One region of the Micromonospora sp. SYSU B005 genome, then DNA from elsewhere that is predicted to be linked to it. Evidence: riboswitches for the same ligand, from Rfam matches in the RefSeq annotation. Region 1 holds a riboswitch; the other holds the start of a gene.
The links. Region 1 has a riboswitch for cobalamin ahead of SM452_RS22305 (ribonucleoside-diphosphate reductase subunit alpha). Riboswitches for the same ligand answer to the same signal wherever they lie in the genome.
Positions count from the first base shown of each region.

Region 2: it holds a riboswitch for cobalamin, as region 1 does, so the genes downstream of both, metE (5-methyltetrahydropteroyltriglutamate--homocysteine S-methyltransferase) here and SM452_RS22305 (ribonucleoside-diphosphate reductase subunit alpha) in region 1, are expected to answer to the same signal.

Region 1 covers NZ_JAXCFU010000010.1:105,887-114,530, reverse strand. Annotated here, with positions in the region: gene SM452_RS22320 (acyl-CoA thioesterase) at 132-644, shown strand; gene SM452_RS22315 (LysE family translocator) at 648-1,271, shown strand; gene SM452_RS22310 (PrsW family glutamic-type intramembrane protease) at 1,307-2,125, opposite strand; cobalamin riboswitch at 2,245-2,460, shown strand; gene SM452_RS22305 (ribonucleoside-diphosphate reductase subunit alpha) at 2,575-4,971, shown strand; gene SM452_RS22300 (ribonucleotide-diphosphate reductase subunit beta) at 4,962-5,990, shown strand; gene SM452_RS22295 (MFS transporter) at 6,011-7,246, opposite strand; gene SM452_RS22290 (condensation domain-containing protein) at 7,285-8,644, opposite strand, start outside.
Region 2 covers NZ_JAXCFU010000021.1:24,518-33,161, forward strand. Annotated here, with positions in the region: gene SM452_RS28375 (cellulose binding domain-containing protein) at 1-1,481, opposite strand, end outside; gene metE (5-methyltetrahydropteroyltriglutamate--homocysteine S-methyltransferase) at 1,603-3,852, opposite strand; cobalamin riboswitch at 3,968-4,186, opposite strand; gene SM452_RS28385 (beta-1,3-glucanase family protein) at 4,391-5,983, opposite strand; gene SM452_RS28390 (hypothetical protein) at 6,150-6,590, shown strand; gene SM452_RS28395 (tetratricopeptide repeat protein) at 6,656-8,359, opposite strand; gene SM452_RS28400 (polysaccharide pyruvyl transferase family protein) at 8,614-8,644, opposite strand, start outside.

The DNA of each region.
Region 1 (8,644 bases):
CGGTGCGCGCCGCCGTCGACCTCGCGGGTGGGTCGGGCGGGTGACACGCCGTAGGCAGGGCCGTCGGCGTGTCCTCGACGTGCACGCCCCGGCCGGTCGGCGGTCCGCTTCTGCGAGGACGGAACCGCACAGTGCCCGACACCATCACGCTCACCGGCCGACCACCGTCGGCCTCGCACCTGACCCTGTCGCAGATCATGGACCAGCACCACACCAACCTGATGGGCACGGTCCACGGCGGGCGCATCCTCAACCTGATCGACTCGGTCGCCGGGGTGGTCGCCGCCCGCCACTCCGACGGACCGGCCGTCACCGCCGCCATCGACGAGACCGCGTTCCTGCGCGCGGTACGCGTCGGGGACGTAGTGCACGTGGACGCCCGGATCACCTGGGCCGGCCGCAGCTCGATGGAGGTGGCGGTGAAGGTCAGCGCGGACCGGTGGGACCGCGCGGTGCCGCCGGTGGACGTGGCGACCGCGCACCTGGTGATGGTGGCGGTGGACGACGACGGGCAGCCCCGGCCGGTGCCGCCGCTGCACACCGAGACCGACGGCGACCGGCGGCGCTACCGGGAGGCGCAGATCCGGCGCGAGCACCGGCTGGCGCTGCGCCGGGCGCTGCTCGACGGCGCCGGGGAGGGCTGAGCGGTGCTCGGACTGTCGGCCGCCACGCTCGCCGGTTACCTGGCCGCGATCGTGGTGCTCATGCTCACCCCGGGGCCGGACATGATGTTCGTGCTCGCCAACGCCACCCGGTACGGCGCCCGGGCGGGCGCGGTGGCCGCGCTCGGGGTCGCCGCCGGGGAGGCGGTGCACGTCGCCGCCGTGGTGGCCGGGCTCGCCACCGTCATCGCCGCGTCCCCGGTGCTGTTCACCGCGATCCGGTGGGCCGGTGCGGCGTACCTGATCGTGCTGGGCCTGCGGGCGTTGCGCGGCACGGGCCGGCCCGGCGCGCGTGCGGACCGGCCGGACGGCGGCGCCGGGCGGGCGTTCCGGCGCGGACTGCTGACGAACCTGCTCAACCCGAAGATGATCCTGTTCAGCGTGGCGTTCCTGCCGCAGTTCGTCAGGCCCGAGGCGGGCCCGGTGGCGGCGCAGCTGGTGCTGCTCGGGGCGCTGTTCGTCGCGGTGCAGCTCGCCGTGGACCTGGCGCTCGGCGTGGGCGCCGGACGGTTCGCCGGGCGGTGGGGCGACAGCCGCTGGTCGCGGCGCGTCGACCGGCTCTGCGCTGTCGCCTTCGTCGCGCTCGGCGTCCGGCTGGCCGTCGGCTGACGGGCCGGGCTGAGCCGGACGGCCGGCCGCCCGGCTCAGCCGGGATGATGCGCGGCCGTCTCCCGGGATGCCGGCACGACCGGCGTCCCGGACGGGGCCGGCCGCTCGCGGTCCAGGTGCAGGCGCAGCAGCACCCAGCCCAGCGACACGGCGCCGATGAACACGTACGCGGGCTGGGTGCCGAACGTGTCCCAGCAGGTGTGCAGCGTGACGGCGGCGGCGAAGGTGAGCAGGAACGCCGCCAGCTTCCGGCCGCCGGGCGCGGCGGCGAACGTGAACAGCGCGGCGGCGGTCAGCCCGGTCCAGGCCAGGTGCGCGGCGGGCGCGGTGAGACCGCGAACCAGCAGCGTCCGCTCGACCGCGCCGAGGTTGCCCTCCGACCCGACGAACGCGGCGAACGCGTAGCCCATGGTCTCCAGCGCGGCGAACCCGGCGCCGGAGGCGACGCCGATCACCAGGCCCTGCGCCGGGGACGGGTGCCGCCGCCACAGCAGCAGGATGCCGGCCGGCACGATCAGCTTGGCGGTCTCCTCGGCCAGGCCGACGAGCGCCATCGGCAGGACACCGAGGCGGTGCAGCGTGCCGTACTCCAGCCAGCCGGCGGCGACCACGCCGACCACGCCGCCGAGGAGCGCGGCGACGCCGACGACGGAGCCGGGGACCGGACGGCGGGCCGGCCGCCCCTGGGCGAAGGCCAGGAACGTGGCGGGCGCGACGCACGCGCCGAGCACGATCAGCGCCGGGATGAACGTGACGGTCCCGGTGCCGGCGAGTGTCCCCAGCACCAGCAGGTGAAGCCCGCCGCCGACGAGCAGGACCGCCACCCACGCCCAGCGGCGCCCGGTATTCCCCATACGCCGAGTATCGCGCCCGCCGGCCCGCGCCGGAATCGGGGGTAGGCACTGTGGACAGTGAGATCATTCCGACACGCCGACACGACATCTGGTGTTGCACACAAGCCCTCACCGCCATATATGGTGGTGCCGCAGCTGGTTCGGCCGAGCCCTCCGGGGGCAAGGCCGAGGCAAGAGGGAACCCGGTGGGAATCCGGGACTGCCCCGCAGCGGTGAGTGGGAACGACAGCCGTCAACAGCACTGGGCCATCGGCCTGGGAAGCGACGGCCGGTAGGCGACCGGCGACCCCGGTCGGGCCCGCGAGTCCGAAGACCTGCCAGCGCGCCGTACGCCTCCGCGTACGGCGGCCGGAGGTCGCGCGGGACGACCGACGCCAGCAGCCGGGCCGGCCGCGCCGTGCCCGTTGGCGTCTCCCGCCGTCTCCAGACGGTGACAGCGAGGAGAGGTCATGACTGTCGTGCAGGAGAGTCCCCCGTCCGCCACCGGCGGGTCCGAGGCCCGCCGGCCGGCGATGCGGGTACGCAAGCGGGACGGCGACACCGAGCCGGTGGACGTCGGCAAGATCGTCCGGGCGGTCGAGCGCTGGGTCGCCGACCTGGACGAGGTGGACCCGCTGCGGGTGGCCACCAAGACGATAAGCGGGCTCTACGACGGGGCGACCACCGCCGAGCTGGACCGGTTGTCGATCCAGACCGCGGCGGAGCTGATCGGCGAGGAGCCGCAGTACTCGAAGCTGGCGGCGCGGCTGCTCGCCGCGTACGTGGACAAGGAGGTCCGCGGTCAGGGCGTGGCGAGCTTCAGCCAGTCGATCGCGTACGCGCACGGGCTGGGGCTGATCGGCGACGAGACGGCCGCGTTCGTGGCCCGGCACGCCCGCAAGCTCGACGACGCCGTGGACCCGGACGGCGACCTCCGGTTCGAGTACTTCGGACTGCGCACGGTCGCGGACCGCTACCTGCTTCGGCACCCGCAGTCGCGGCTGGTGGTGGAGACACCGCAGTACTGGCTGCTGCGGGTGGCCTGCGGGCTGTCCCGCACCCCGGGCGAGGCGGTCGGCTTCTACCGCCTGATGTCCAGCCTGGCGTACCTGCCCAGCTCCCCCACGCTGTTCAACTCCGGCACCCGGCACACCCAGATGTCGTCGTGCTTCCTGGTCGACTCGCCGCGCGACGAGCTGGACTCGATCTACGAGCGGTACCACCAGGTCGCGAAGCTGTCGAAGTTCTCCGGCGGCATCGGCATCTCCTGGTCGCGGGTGCGGGGCCGGGGCGCGCTGATCCGGGGCACCAACGGCCGGTCCAACGGCATCGTGCCGTTCCTCAAGACGCTCGACGCCGGGGTGGCCGCGGTCAACCAGGGCGGCCGGCGCAAGGGCGCGGCCTGCGTCTACCTGGAGCCGTGGCACCCGGACGTGGAGGAGTTCCTGGAGCTGCGGGACAACACCGGCGAGGAGTCCCGGCGTACGCACAACCTCAACCTCGCCAACTGGATCCCGGACGAGTTCATGCGCCGGGTCGAGGCCGACGGCGAGTGGTCGCTCGTCGACCCGTCGGACGCCCCGGAGCTGCCCGACCTGTACGGCGAGGCGTTCGACGCCGCGTACCGGGCGGCCGAGAAGAACGCGGTGCGCACGGTGAAGGCCCGGGACCTGTACGGGCGGATGATGCGCACGCTCGCGCAGACCGGCAACGGCTGGATGACGTTCAAGGACGCCGCGAACCGGCTGTCCAACCAGACCGGCGAGCCGGGCAACGTGATCCACCTGTCCAACCTGTGCACCGAGATCCTGGAGGTGAACGACGACGCCGAGACGGCGGTGTGCAACCTCGGGTCGGTGAACCTCGGCGCCCACGTCACCGCCGACGGCGTGGACTGGGAGCGGCTGCGCGCCACGGTCCGCACCGCTGTGGTCTTCCTCGACCGGGTGATCGACATCAACTACTACCCGGCCGAGCAGGCGGCGGCGTCGAACCCGCGCTGGCGGCCGGTCGGGCTCGGGCTGATGGGGTTGCAGGACGCGTTCTTCACGCTGCGCCTGCCGTTCGACTCGGCGCAGGCCAGGGAGCTGTCCACCCGCGTCCAGGAGGAGATCCTGCTGACCGCGCTGGAGACGTCCGCCGGGCTGGCCGAGCGGTTCGGGCCGCATCCGGCGTACCCGCAGACCCGGGCCGCGAAGGGTGACCTGCACCCGGACCTGTGGGGCGCGGAGCCGGCGCAGGCCGGACGGTGGGCGGCGCTGCGCGAGCGGATCGCCGCACACGGGCTGCGCAACTCGCTGCTGGTGGCGATCGCGCCGACCGCCACCATCGCCTCCATCGCCGGCTGCTACGAGTGCGTGGAGCCGCAGGTGTCCAACCTGTTCAAGCGCGAGACCATGTCCGGGGAGTTCCTCCAGGTCAACACGTACCTGGTGCGGGAGCTGAAGGCGCGCGGGCTGTGGACGCCGCAGGTCCGCGACCGGATCAAGCGGGCCGAGGGCTCGGTGCAGGACATCGCCGAACTGCCCGCGCCGGTTCGGGAGCTGTTCCGCACCGCCTGGGAGCTGCCGCAGCGGGCGCTGATCGACCTGGCCGCCGCGCGGGCGCCGTTCGTCGACCAGTCCCAGTCGCTGAACCTGTTCCTGAGCGCGCCGACCATCGGCAAGTTGTCCTCGATGTACCTGTACGCCTGGAAGGCCGGGCTGAAGACCACCTACTACCTGCGTTCCCGTCCCGCCACCCGCATCCAGCAGGCCACCGTCGCGCCGGTGCTCGCCCCGGTCTCCGGCGTGGTCTCCGCCGTGAGCGACGACGAGGCGCTGGCCTGTTCCCTGGAGAACCCCGAGAGCTGCGAGGCATGCCAGTGACCACCACCGCACCGAACCGGCACATGCTGCTCGACCCCGGCATGGACCTGACCCTGCGGCCGATGCGCTACCCGCGCTTCTTCGACCGCTTCAAGGACGCGATCAAGAACACCTGGACGGTCGAGGAGGTGGACCTGCACTCCGACCTCGCCGACCTGGCGAAGCTGTCCCCCGCCGAACGGCACCTGGTGTCGCGGCTGGTGGCGTTCTTCGCGACCGGCGACACCATCGTCGCCAACAACCTGGTGCTCAACCTCTACCAGCACGTCAACTCGCCCGAGGGCCGGCTCTACCTGTCCCGGCAGCTGTTCGAGGAGGCGGTGCACGTCCAGTTCTACCTGAACCTGCTGGACACGTACGTGCCGGACGAGAAGGAACGGTTCGCCGCGTTCGCCGCGGTGGAGAACATCCCGTCGATCGCCCGCAAGGCCGAGTTCTGCTTCCGGTGGATCGACTCGATCTTCGAGCTGCGCGAGCTGCGGACCCGCGCGGACCGGCGGGCGTTCCTGCTCAACCTGATCTGCTTCGCCGCGTGCATCGAGGGCCTGTTCTTCTACGGCGCGTTCGCCTACGTCTACTTCCTGCGCTCCCGGGGCCTGCTCAACGGGCTGGCCTCCGGCACCAACTGGGTGTTCCGGGACGAGTCGATGCACATGGCGTTCGCCTTCGACGTGGTGGAGACCGTACGCGCCGAGGAGCCGGACCTGTTCGACGACGAGATGGAGAAGCAGGTGAGGGAGATGCTGGCCGAGGCGGTGGAGTGCGAGGTGGGCTTCGCCGCGGACCTGCTCGGGCAGGGCGTGCCCGGGATGTCGCTCGCGGACATGCGCGAGTACCTCCAGCACGTGGCCGACCGGCGCCTCGCAGTGCTCGGCATCGCCCCCATGTACGGCAGCGGCAACCCGTTCGCGTTCATGGAGTTGCAGGACGTGCAGGAGCTGTCCAACTTCTTCGAGCGCCGGGTGTCGGCGTACCAGGTCGGGGTGACCGGGTCGGTCACCTTCGACGACGACTTCTGACCGCCGCCCCGCCCCGGCCGTCACGGCCGGGGCGGGACCGGGCTCTCACCGGGCAGCGCCGTCGCCCGGACCCGCCCGATCAACGCCACCACGGCGACCGCCATCACGGCCACCACCACGAACGCGCTGCGCAGGTTCAGCGCACCGGCGAGCAGGCCGATCACCGGCGCCGCGAGCAACGCGCCCGGCCACTGGCCCATCGCCACCACCGAGACGCCCTCACCGGAGGTGAGGCCCGGCTGCTCGCCGGCGAAGCCGAGCACCGTCGGGGTCACGCACGCCAGGCCGAAGCCGAGCAGTCCGAAGCCGGCCATCACCGCGGCCGGATGGGGGTACGCCACCGGCAGCGCCACACCCGCTGTGGCGACGAGCGCGGACAGCCGCACGAAGCGGATCCGCCCGAACCGGCCCGCCAGCCGGTCTCCGACCAGCCGGGCGACGGTGGCGGCGAGCGACAGACAGGTGTACGTGGCGGCGGCGAGCACCGCGGCGGCGCCCGCCACCTCGGTCGCGTACAGCGCGCTCCACTGTGCGCCGGCCATCTCGATGAACGAGGCGAGGAACGCGATCACCGCGAGCAGCAGCAGTTGCGGGGTGAACCGGTCGCGCAGCCGTCGCCGGGCCTCGCCGTCCTTCGTCTCCTGCCGGGGCGTATCAGGCAGCCAGCGGTGCGTGCCGATCAGCAGCGCGCCCAGCAGGACGCTGGTGACGGCCATCTGCGCCGACGGGGACATCCCGATCGCCGCGGCGCCGGTGCCGCAGAGGCCACCGGCCAGCATGCCGATGCTGAAGCCGGCGTGGAACGTGGACAGGATCGGCCGCCCGTAGCGCTTCTGCACCTCTACCGACTGGGCGTTCATCGGCGTGGCCAGCAGGTTCGCCGCGAAGCCCCAGACCGCCAGGCCGCCGACCAGCGCCACCACTGTGGTGGACGCGGCCAGCAGCGGCGCGTTGAGCAGGATCAGCGCGGCCCCGGCCAGCGCCAGCCGGCGGGTGTTGATCCGGCTGATCAGCACCGCCACCACGACCAGGGAGACCAGCTCCCCGGCGTTCGTGGCGATGTTCGCCAGGCCCCAGCCGGTGTTGCCGACGCCTACCGCGTCCCGCACCTCCGGTACGCGGGCCGACCACCCGCCGATGGCCAGGCCCATGATGACGAAGAGCAGCGCCACCGACCAGCGGGCCCGTACGGCCGAGCGTGGCACCGGCGGCGCGGGCTGCTCCGTCGTGTGCTGGTTCGTCGAGGTGTCCGTCATGGTCGTCGTACCTCTCTCCGATCGGTCCGTCGGAACTCCTACCCGATCGCGTGGTCGAGGAAGCACGCACCGTCAGGAAGGCGTACCCGCTCCGGGGTGGTGGCCGGGTCGGTGACGAGCGCCGAGACCACCGCGACGTAGTCGTCGATCAGGCCGCGTACCAGGTCGTCGCCGAACACGCCCCGGTTGCGGATCACCACGCCGCCGGCCCGGTCGTCGTCCACCACGACGATCGGCGAACCCCGCTTGACCCAGACGGGCAGGCATTCGGGCGGCACGTCGGCGGCGACCACCGGCGGCGGTGTGCCGGGCGCGGGCCGGGCGGTGATGTCGACCGGCTCCACCCGCAGCCCCGGGCAGTGCAGCACCGGCGACGCCGACGCGGCGGACTGGAACCAGGCGTCGAACAGGTGGTTGTCCGGCCAGGGGCGGATCGCCGCGAAGTCGGGGCGGACCGCCCGGGCCAGCCGGTGGAACGCGGTGGCGTGCGCGACGGCCTCGGCCAGCGAGGTGTGCGCGGCGCCTACCACCGCGCTCATCGGCGCGTCCGCCGCGACGTCGACCGGCAGGTAGACGTTGTTCGTGAACTGACCGACGAGCTGCCGGGACAACGGGCTCTCCCGGCCCAGCGTGGTGGTGCCCAGCACCACCCGGGACCGGCCGGCCCGCCGCGACAGCAGCACCAGGTACGCGGCCAGCAGCAGCACGTACGGGCTGGTGCGGGCCCGCCGGGCGGCCGGACGCAGCCGCGCGGTGACCTCCGGCGGGAACGCGAAGCGGGTGGCCACCTCGGCGCTGAGCGCGACGTCCGGCGCCGGCGTCGACGCCGGGAAGAGCTGGTACGGCTCCACCGGCCGCAGCCGGTCCCGCCAGTACGCGGCCCGGGCGGCGGCGTCGATGCCGTTGCCGGCCTGCTCCGCCTCCTGGAGCGCGGCGAGCGCGGTGGGGTCCACGCCCAGCGGCGGCTGCGGATCGGCCGCGCCGAGCCGGGCCGAGTACGCGTGGCACAGGTCCTCCACCACGACGCGGCACGACCAGCCGTCGGAGACCATGTGGAAGAAGCAGAGCGCGAGCACGTGCTCGGTCTCGGAGAGCCGGACCAGGGCGGCCCGCCACAGCGGCGCCCGGCCGGGGTCGAACGCGTCGTTGCGGTGCGCGTACGCGATCCGCTCGACCCGGGCCTGCTGCTCGGCCGGCGGCAGGCCGGACAGGTCGACGTACTCCAGCGGCGACTCGACGTGCGGCAGGATCCGCACCTCGGGCTCCACGCCGATGCGGTCGAACCGCATCCGCAGCGCGTCGTGCCGGTCCACCACGTCCTGCATCGCCTGCCGCAGCACGTCGACCCGCAGCGCGCCCCGCAGCCGGCGGAACTCCACCACCACGAGCCGTGAGGCG
Region 2 (8,644 bases), on a different contig from region 1:
GCGCAGGCCGAGCGATCGTCGACGCGCCAGGCGGCGGCCACGCTGCGGCCGTCCGGGTCGGCCGGGCGGTACTCCAGCCACCGCCGCAGGTCGTTGCCGCCGTCGATCCCGGCGGCGAGGACCAGGTTGAACGAGCCGTGGACGCGAAGCAGGCGGATCTGCTCCTGCACGCCGAAGGCCGGCAGGCCGGTGCCCAGGCACGCGGGACCGCCGTCGCGCCAGCAGGTCCAGACCGCCGCGGGATCGGCGTCGCCGGCCGCCGGGAAGTCGTACGGCGAGGCGTCGAAGACCACCGCGTTGTCGTCGCCGAACACCTCCGCCGCCGCGTTCCAGAAGGAGCGGGTGGCGAGGATGTCGCTCTGGCGCAGCGACACGACGGGTGTGATGCCGGCCCGGACGAGCCGGTCGACGTACCGGGCCGCCTCGTCGAGGTAGCCGACCCGGTTCTGCCTGTCCGTGGGGCTGCCGGTGTAGACGTAGCAGGCGTCGCTCAGCACGACCCGCACCGCGTTGACGCCGCGGGCCCGCAGCGCGCCCACTGACGCGTCGTCGACCGGGCCGTCCCAGCGGATCGGTCCCCATGCGCACTCGCCGGGCGCGGCCGACCGGATGATTCCGCGTGGCCGGTACGGCCTCGGATCCGCGGTGACGGTGAGGATGCGGTTGCCGAACGCCTTCAGCGCGGGTGCGGCGCCGGGTGCCTGCGGCGGGAGCACCCGGATGCCGCGGACCTCGGCGGTGGCCTGGGCGCCGCTGCTGTCGTAGGCGGTGGCGGAGACACGGGTGCCGCTGTTCGGCGGCACGCCACGCCAGTCGAACGCGTACGGCGCGGTGGTGTCCACGGCGAGCAGCGTGCCGCGCTCGCGGAACTCGACCCGCTCGATTCGCCGGCCGGGCGCCGCCGCGGCCTCCGCACGGATCGGGATGACGCCCGGCGCGGCGAAGAAGTCGTTGGGCAGGGGCGAGGTGAGCGCCACCGACGGCCCGCCCGGCAGTGGGCTGGGCCGCGGGCTCCCCGAGGCCGGCGGCGGCGACGAGCCGGTCGGGTCGGCGACGTCCGCGTCGCACGACTGGCCGTTCAACACCCAGTCGGTCGGTTCGGGGTCGGCACCCTGGTAGTTGCCGCCGAACCGCACAGTCACCGAGGCGCCGGTCGGCAGCGTGGAGCCTGCCGGCGGACGGAGCGTGGTCATCGGGTACATCTCGCCACTGCCGAGCGTGTATCCGTCCGGCAGCCGATCGAGGCCCATGGTGATCGTTTGACCGCCCGCCTGCCGGAACCGCAGCCACCAGTCGGTGACGGGAGAGCCCAGGTTGGTGACGGTGAGCTCGGCCCAGAAGCCGCTGGACCACTCCCGGGTGATCGTGTAGTCCACCGTGCATGCCGTCGCGGCGTAGGCCGGCCGCAGCACCATCGTCGTGGCCCCGCCGACGACGACCGCGGCGGCTGTAGCCAGCGCGAAGATCCTGCGTCGCATCATGCCCCCCGCACATCGACACACATCACTTCATGCAGCCTCGGCGCTCGGGGCACGGTCTGTCAAGGGCTGAACCGGGTCCGGGCCGGGCGGAACGGCGCGGCGTTCCGCCCGGCCCGCCGGCTCAGCGTCCGCGCAGCTCGGCCGCGGCGGCGACCAGGTGCTTGAGGGACGCCTCGACCTCGGGATAGCCGCGCGTCTTGAGGCCGCAGTCGGGGTTCACCCACAGCCGCTCGGCCGGCACCGCGGCCACGGCCCGGCGCAGCGCGCCGACGACCTCGTCGTGGGACGGCACCCGGGGTGAGTGGATGTCCCAGACGCCGGGCCCCACACCCCGGCGGTATCCGATCGCGGCGAGGTCGTCGAGGACCTCCATCCGGGAGCGGGATGCCTCGATGCTTGTGACGTCGGCGTCGAGGGCGTCGATGGACGTGATCACCTCCCCGAACTCCGAGTAGCACAGGTGGGTGTGGATCTGGGTGTCGTCGGCGACTCCGCAGGTGGCCAGGCGGAACGCCCCGACTGCCCAGTCCAGGTACGCCTTCTGGTCCGCCCTGCGCAGTGGCAGCGTCTCACGCAGCGCCGGCTCGTCGACCTGGATGACCCGGATACCGGCTGCCTCGAGATCACGGCACTCGTCGCGCAGGGCGAGCGCGACCTGGTCCGCGGTGTCTGCCAGTGGCTGGTCGCTGCGGACGAACGACCAGGCCAGGATCGTGACCGGGCCGGTGAGCATGCCCTTGACCGGCCGGTTGGTCAGCGACTGCGCGTAGGTGGACCAGTTGACGGTCATCGGCGCCCTGCGTGCCACGTCGCCGTAGATGACGGGCGGACGCACGTATCGGGAGCCGTAGGACTGGACCCAGCCGTGTTCGGTGGCGGCGAACCCGGCCAGCTGCTCGCCGAAGTACTGGACCATGTCGTTTCGTTCCGGCTCGCCGTGCACGAGCACGTCCAGACCCAGCCGCTCCTGAAGCCGGACGACGTGCTCGACCTCGGCGCGCATACGCCGGGTGTAGACGGTGTCGTCGAGGCGGCCGGCTCGATGCTCGGCACGCGCGCGGCGCAGCTCGTCGGTCTGCGGGAACGATCCGATGGTCGTGGTCGGCAAGGGCGGCAGATTCAGCCGGGCCTGCTGTGCCGCCGCTCGCTCCGGGTACGCGCCGCGCTGCCGATCCGTGGCGCGCAGTGCGGCGAGCCGGCCGCGTACGGTGTCGTCGCGCCATGCGGCGGGGGTGGGCGGCAGCGGCTCGGGCAGGGACGTGGTGCCGTTGCGCAGCGCGCGGCCGAGCCGAACGACCTCATCGACCTTCTGCCGGGCGAAGGCGAGCCGCTGAACCAACGCCTGGTCGAGAGCGGTCTCGGCGGACAGGTCCTCCGGCACGTGCAGCAGCGAGCACGAGGTGGACACGGCGACGTGGTCGGCGAGGGCGGTGACGGCGGCACCAGCCGCCACGGCGGCGCGCAGGTCGGTACGCCAGACGTTGCGGCCGTCGACGAGGCCGGCCACGATCGTCTTGCCGCGCAGCGGTCCCGCACCGGCCAGCCGCCGCAGGTTGCCGGGCCCGGCCACCAGATCCACGCCGACCGCTTCGACCGGCGTGTCGAGCAGGGCGGGCAGCGCGTCACCGAGCTCGCCGAAATAGGTGGCGACGAAGATCGCCGGCCGCTGTTCCACCGCGCCGAGCCGGGTGTACGCCTCCCGCAACGCGTCGATCTCGGCGGTGCTCCGGTCGGCGACGTAGGCGGGTTCATCCAGCTGCACCCATCGCACGCCCGCCGCGGCGAGGGATCGCAGGATGTCGGCGTACACGTCGGCCAGGTCGGTCAACCGGTCGAACGGTTCGCCGCGCGCCTCGGTGGGCTTGGCCAGCAGCAGGAATGTGGCCGGCCCGACCAGCACCGGCCGGCTGTCGATTCCCAGCTCGCGGGCCTCACGGTACTCGCGCAGCGCCTTGTCGGGATTCGCCGCGAAGGCGGTGTCGGAGCCGATCTCGGGAACCAGATAGTGGTAGTTGGTGTCGAACCACTTCGTCAGTTCGAGCGCCGGCTCGGCATCGACGCCCCGGGCCATGGCGAAGTAGGTGCCGAGATCGCCGAGGCCGAGACGGGCGAACCGGTGCGGGATCGCGCCGACGGCGACGGCCGTGTCCAGCACGTGGTCATAGAAGGAGAACGTGTTGGACGGGATCGCGTCCAGGCGCGCGTCGCGCAGCGTCCGCCAGACCTTCGCCCGTAGCGCGGCAGAGGTCGCCGTCAACTCCTCGGCGTCGATCCGGCCCGCCCAGTAGGCCTCGACGGCCTTCTTGAGTTGCCGGTTGCCCCCGATACGCGGATAGCCCAGCACGGTGCTCTGACCGAATGCGGTACTCATGGAGATCCCTTCCCTCGAAGCACACGAGGCCGATCGGGGCGGGAGGGAAGGGGTACAGGCGGCGTACCGGCTTCCGCACCGGCCGTCCCGAGCGACCGTCGGCGGCGCACACCGGACGGTGCGCGCGGTGCGGGCAGGTCTTCGGACTCGCGGGCGCGACCGGATCCACCCGGTCACCTACTGGCCGTCGCTTCCCAGACCTCACGGTCCAGTGCTTCGATGACGGCTGTCGTTCCCACTCACCGCTGCGGGGCAGTCCCGGACTCACACCGGGTTCCCTCTTACGACGCCACACCCGTCACGGGCGCGGCGAACCAGCACCGTTGTCTATCGTATGGGGCGGAGAGCCGACGTGGTCGGCGCGTCCGTCCTGCGGGACGGCGAGCCGTCGCGGGGCCCAAGCCCGGTCGCGGAGGCCGGCGTCCCGTTGGGACAACGGCCTCCGCCGGCTCGCCCGGTGCTTGACGCGCGTCGTCCGTCGCGCTGGCGGGTGGCGGGAGCGACTCGCGGTCGGCCCCCGCCCCCGTCGCAGGGCCGGTCAGCCCTTGCGCCACTTCTGGTTGGCCGTGCCCCCGCAGTCCCAGAGCTGGAGCCTCGCGCCGTCGTTGCCGTTCCAGTCCTTGATGTCGACGCACTTGCCGGCCTGGAGGTTGACCAGGTCTCCGGCCGCGTTCAGGGTGAACTGCTGGGCGCCGGTGCCGTTGCAGGTGTAGAGCTGCACCGCCGCACCGTTCGCGGTGGACCCGGCGTCGATGTCCATGCACTTGTTGTTCTGGCTCTTGAGCGCTGTGCCGCTGAACGTCCACTTCTGCGCGTTGGTGTTGTTGCAGTTCCACATCTGCAGCGGCGCGCGGTCGACGAAGTTGGAGCTCGGCACGTCGATGCACTTGTTGTTCCAGTTGCTGACCACTGGCACCCCGGTGGTCGGGGTGCCGCCGCCACCGCCGGTGAACGGGCTGAGGATCAGTCCGGCCGAACGGGGGTCGCCGTCGTGCACCAGCGACTCGAATCCGCCGACGTCGTCGAAGGCGAACGCGTACGCCCGGCCGTCGGTCATGTTGGCGTGGATCAGGCGGGCGTACTGGTTGGTGGGGTTGCTGCGGTAGAAGTCGGCGGCGTTCGTGCTGGGCTGGGTGTCGATGGTGCCGAGTGTGCCGCGGTTGAGGGCGGCGCAGAGCGTACGCGAGATCGGGCCGACCGCCTGGTCGTTCGGCGCGGGCAGGTCGCCGTCGCAGCCCCAGACGCTGGCCGAGGAGGGCCGGTTGAAGGAGGCGACGACCTGGCCGCTGCCGTTGGTGAAGGTCATGGTGTTGCCCGAGGTACGGCCGTAGTACCGGATGGCCGGCTGGTCGGCGAAGGGCGCCACGGTCAGGGTCTTCGTGGTGTACGCGTTCCACGCGGACGCGATGTACGAGTCCAGGTACGTGGTGCTGAGCAGACCGGCCCCGGCCGCCTTGCCCGGAGCCAGGACGCGCAGCACGGTCCCGTCGGAGCGGGTGTGGACGGTGCCGGCCCAGCCCGGCTGCGCCCGGATCCCGTCGATGACCGCGTTGCGTCCGTTGGCCACCACGTCGCCGGTGCGCTTGGTGACGCCGTTGGCGCCGGTCACGGTGACCGCGTGCGGGATGGCGAACATGTCGACCTGGGAGCTGTTGAGCCACAGCCCGGAGTCGTTGTAGGTGAACTCGCTCCAGTCGAACAGGATGTCGCGGTTCGCGTCACCGGCCGCCCAGGGCGCGGGCTGCACCAGTCCGTCCGGGGTGAGGAAGAACGTCAGCTTCTGCCCGAGGGAGAAGTAGGCCCGGCCGGAGAAGCCGCGGGGGAACTGGATCGTGGTGCTGCCGCCGTTGCCGGGGCCCGGTATGGAGACGTCCGGCGCGGGTGACGGCGGGATCTGCCCGCCGGTCCACGGCACGAAGGCACCGCCGGAGGTGACGTAGCCGAGCCGGCCGGAGGACAGCTGGACGCCGATGACGTAGAGGTAGACCGGGTCGCTGCGGCCGGTGGTGTTGGTGACGGTGACCGGTAGCAACGCCGGTCCGACCGCCTGGGCGGGCGTGGCGACGACGGCGCCGGTGAGCCCGGCGAGCAGGGCGGACGCGGCGGCGAGCAGCCTTCTTCGGAGACGCATGGCGACACCTCGCTGGAGACAGGGGGACGGGAGAGCGCTCTCTCAGCAGGGTCCAATTGTTAATATTGTTTGTCAATAGGTGGTTGCCTATGGATTGGGGCCACCGTGAAGGTCACCGGTTGATTAAGATCCACTCCGGAACAGTCGACTGTGGATTGGGTAGTTCATGAGACGCATGCTTTCGGCGCTGACCGCGCTGGTGACCGTCGCGGCCGGCCTGACTGTCGGTGCTCCCGCCGCCCACGCGGCCGGCTCCTGCTCGGGGACCATCACCTACAGCCAGGTGCAGTCGTCCGGGCTCGGTGAACTGGTGATCTACTACAACAGCAGCAACGGCGGCACCAACAGCGCCTGCTTCTACCACCGCGGCGCGGCGTACGGGAAGTCGGCGCCGACCTTCGTGCAGATCTACCGCTGCGCGGAGCGGTCGGGCGAGGGCGCGCACTGCACCCGGTCGGGCGGCGCGGACACCAATTCCGGTGACTTCAGCTATTACGCCGGCCCGGTCGCCGTCACCGGCACGGCGAACTACTGCGTCGAGGCGGTCGGCTACATCGGATGGGCCGGTCAGCGCCACCAGATCTACAGCCGCCGCCAGGGCTGCTGAGCCCACTCCCCTTCCCCGGACCGGGGCCGGCGCACGACGAGCGCCGGCTCCCCGGCCGGGCCGGGTCAGACGGCCAGCGCCCGGCGGCACCGGGCGAGTTCCGCCCGCAGATCCCGCCGTAGGGCCCGGTCCAGGCCGGGCTGGGCGAGCGCCTGGGCGAAGTCGCGGGCCGCCTCGTCCCACCGGCCCAGCCGGGCCAGGGCCGTACCCCGGTTGTAGCGCGGCACGGGAGCCTCCGACAGCGCCACCGCCCGGTCCAGGTCGGCGAGCGCGGCGGCCACGTCGCCGCGCTCGAACCGGGCGGCGGCCCGGTTCGTCCACGCCTCCACCAGCTCGGGGTCACCGCTCAGGGCCCGGGTGAGCAGTTCGTCGGCCTCGGCGGCCCGGCCACGCTCGGCGAGGACCAGGCCCAGGGTGCACAGCAGCGCGGGCTCCTGCGGAGCGCCGGCCAGCCCGGCCCGCGCGCCCGCCTCGGCGGCGTCCAGCGCGCCGCGCTCCACGTGCAGGTTGACCAGGGCGATCCGGGCGTCGAGGTGCCCCGGTTCGATGGCGAGCACCCGCTCCAGGTCGGCGCGCGCCCGCTCGGGGCGGCCCCGCTCCTGCTGGAGCGCGGCCCGGTTGTAGTACGCCTCGGGCAGGTGCGGTCCCAGCCGGATGGCGGCGTCGTAGTCCCTGATCGCGGCTCGGGTCCGGCCCGCCGCCCGGTAGAGGGCGGCGCGGTCCACGTAGTACTCGCAGTTGCCGGGGTCGTGGGCGATCACGGTGTCCAGGTCGGCCAGCGCCCGCGCCGGGTCGCCCAGCGCGAGGTACACCTGCGCCCGGTTGTGGCGCAGCCGGGCCAGGTCCTGCGGGCGTTCACCGGGACCGAGCGCGGCCGTCAGCCGGGCCAGCCCGTCGTCCACGAGCCGCAGCGCCCGGTCGGGCCGGCCCGCCCGGCTGTCCAGCAGCGCCAGGCCCTGCTCGTAGAAGACCGTCGACAACAGCCGCTGGCGTGGGTCGGCCAGCTCGGTGGCGAGGTACAGCGCCCGCTCCAGCCACTGCCGGGCCAGCGCCGGGTCCTGGTCGGCCGCCGGCAGGTGCCGGGCGTGCAGCATGGCGGTGGCGTACGCCGCCGACATCGTGATCTTCGGATCGTCGGTGGCGGCCCGCGCCTCGTCGTAGAGGTCGAGCGCCTCGGCGGCCCGGTTCAGGGCCGCCAGGGCGGTGGCCAGGCCGGTGGTGAACGCCCACCAGTGCCGCAGGTCGCCGTCGGGGGTGACCGCCGCCCGCCCGCGCCGGGCGACCCGGGCCGCGTGGTGGTAGTAGCCGCTGGCCAGGCTGTCGCCCAGGGCCCGCCGCAACGCCTGCGGGGTGCGCTCGTCGGGCGCCGGGTCGGGGGCACCGTCGTCGCGCAGGTCGAGGCGCACCGGGGAAGGCCCGAGCCGGCGGGCCAGCGCGCCCAGCAGTTCGGCTGTCGTCTCGTCGGCGCTGGCGACGTGATCGAACCGGACGGTCACGGGCCGCCGGAGCGTGCCGGCCCAGGCTGCCACCAGCTCCGCCGCGCCGTAGGCCAGACAGGCGGTACGACGGGCCGGGTGGAAGCGGATCGGCTCCTCCTCGGCGGCCGGCCGGGCCGCCGGATCGAGCCGGGGAACGATCGCGTGCAGTTCGACCGCGTGCCGGGCCGCCAGGCGGGGCCGGTCGGCGGCGACGCGACCGAGGAAGGCCGAGACCCCGGCGTACGGTCCGTGGTCGCGGTGGCAGTCGTAGCGCTCCGCGCCGTCCGTCACCGCAGGGCCCGGCGCCGCAGGGGCGGGCGCCCGGGAGCGCCCGCCGGGCCGGCAGTTACCAGCACCACTCGATCCACAGCCGGCGTGCGCCGGACACCAGACGGAGTGCAGTCGTGCGACGGATGGTCATCGTCCTCATAGGAACCTCCGATGTGATGCACCTCAGGGCTGGCCCAGAGCGTAATGCCGGTCGATGGGAATAAGAAGGGTTCTCGCGATTCGCGGCCGGCGAAGCCTGCGCAGGCGTACGACGGTCAGCGCGACAGCATCCGGCGGACCCGGCCG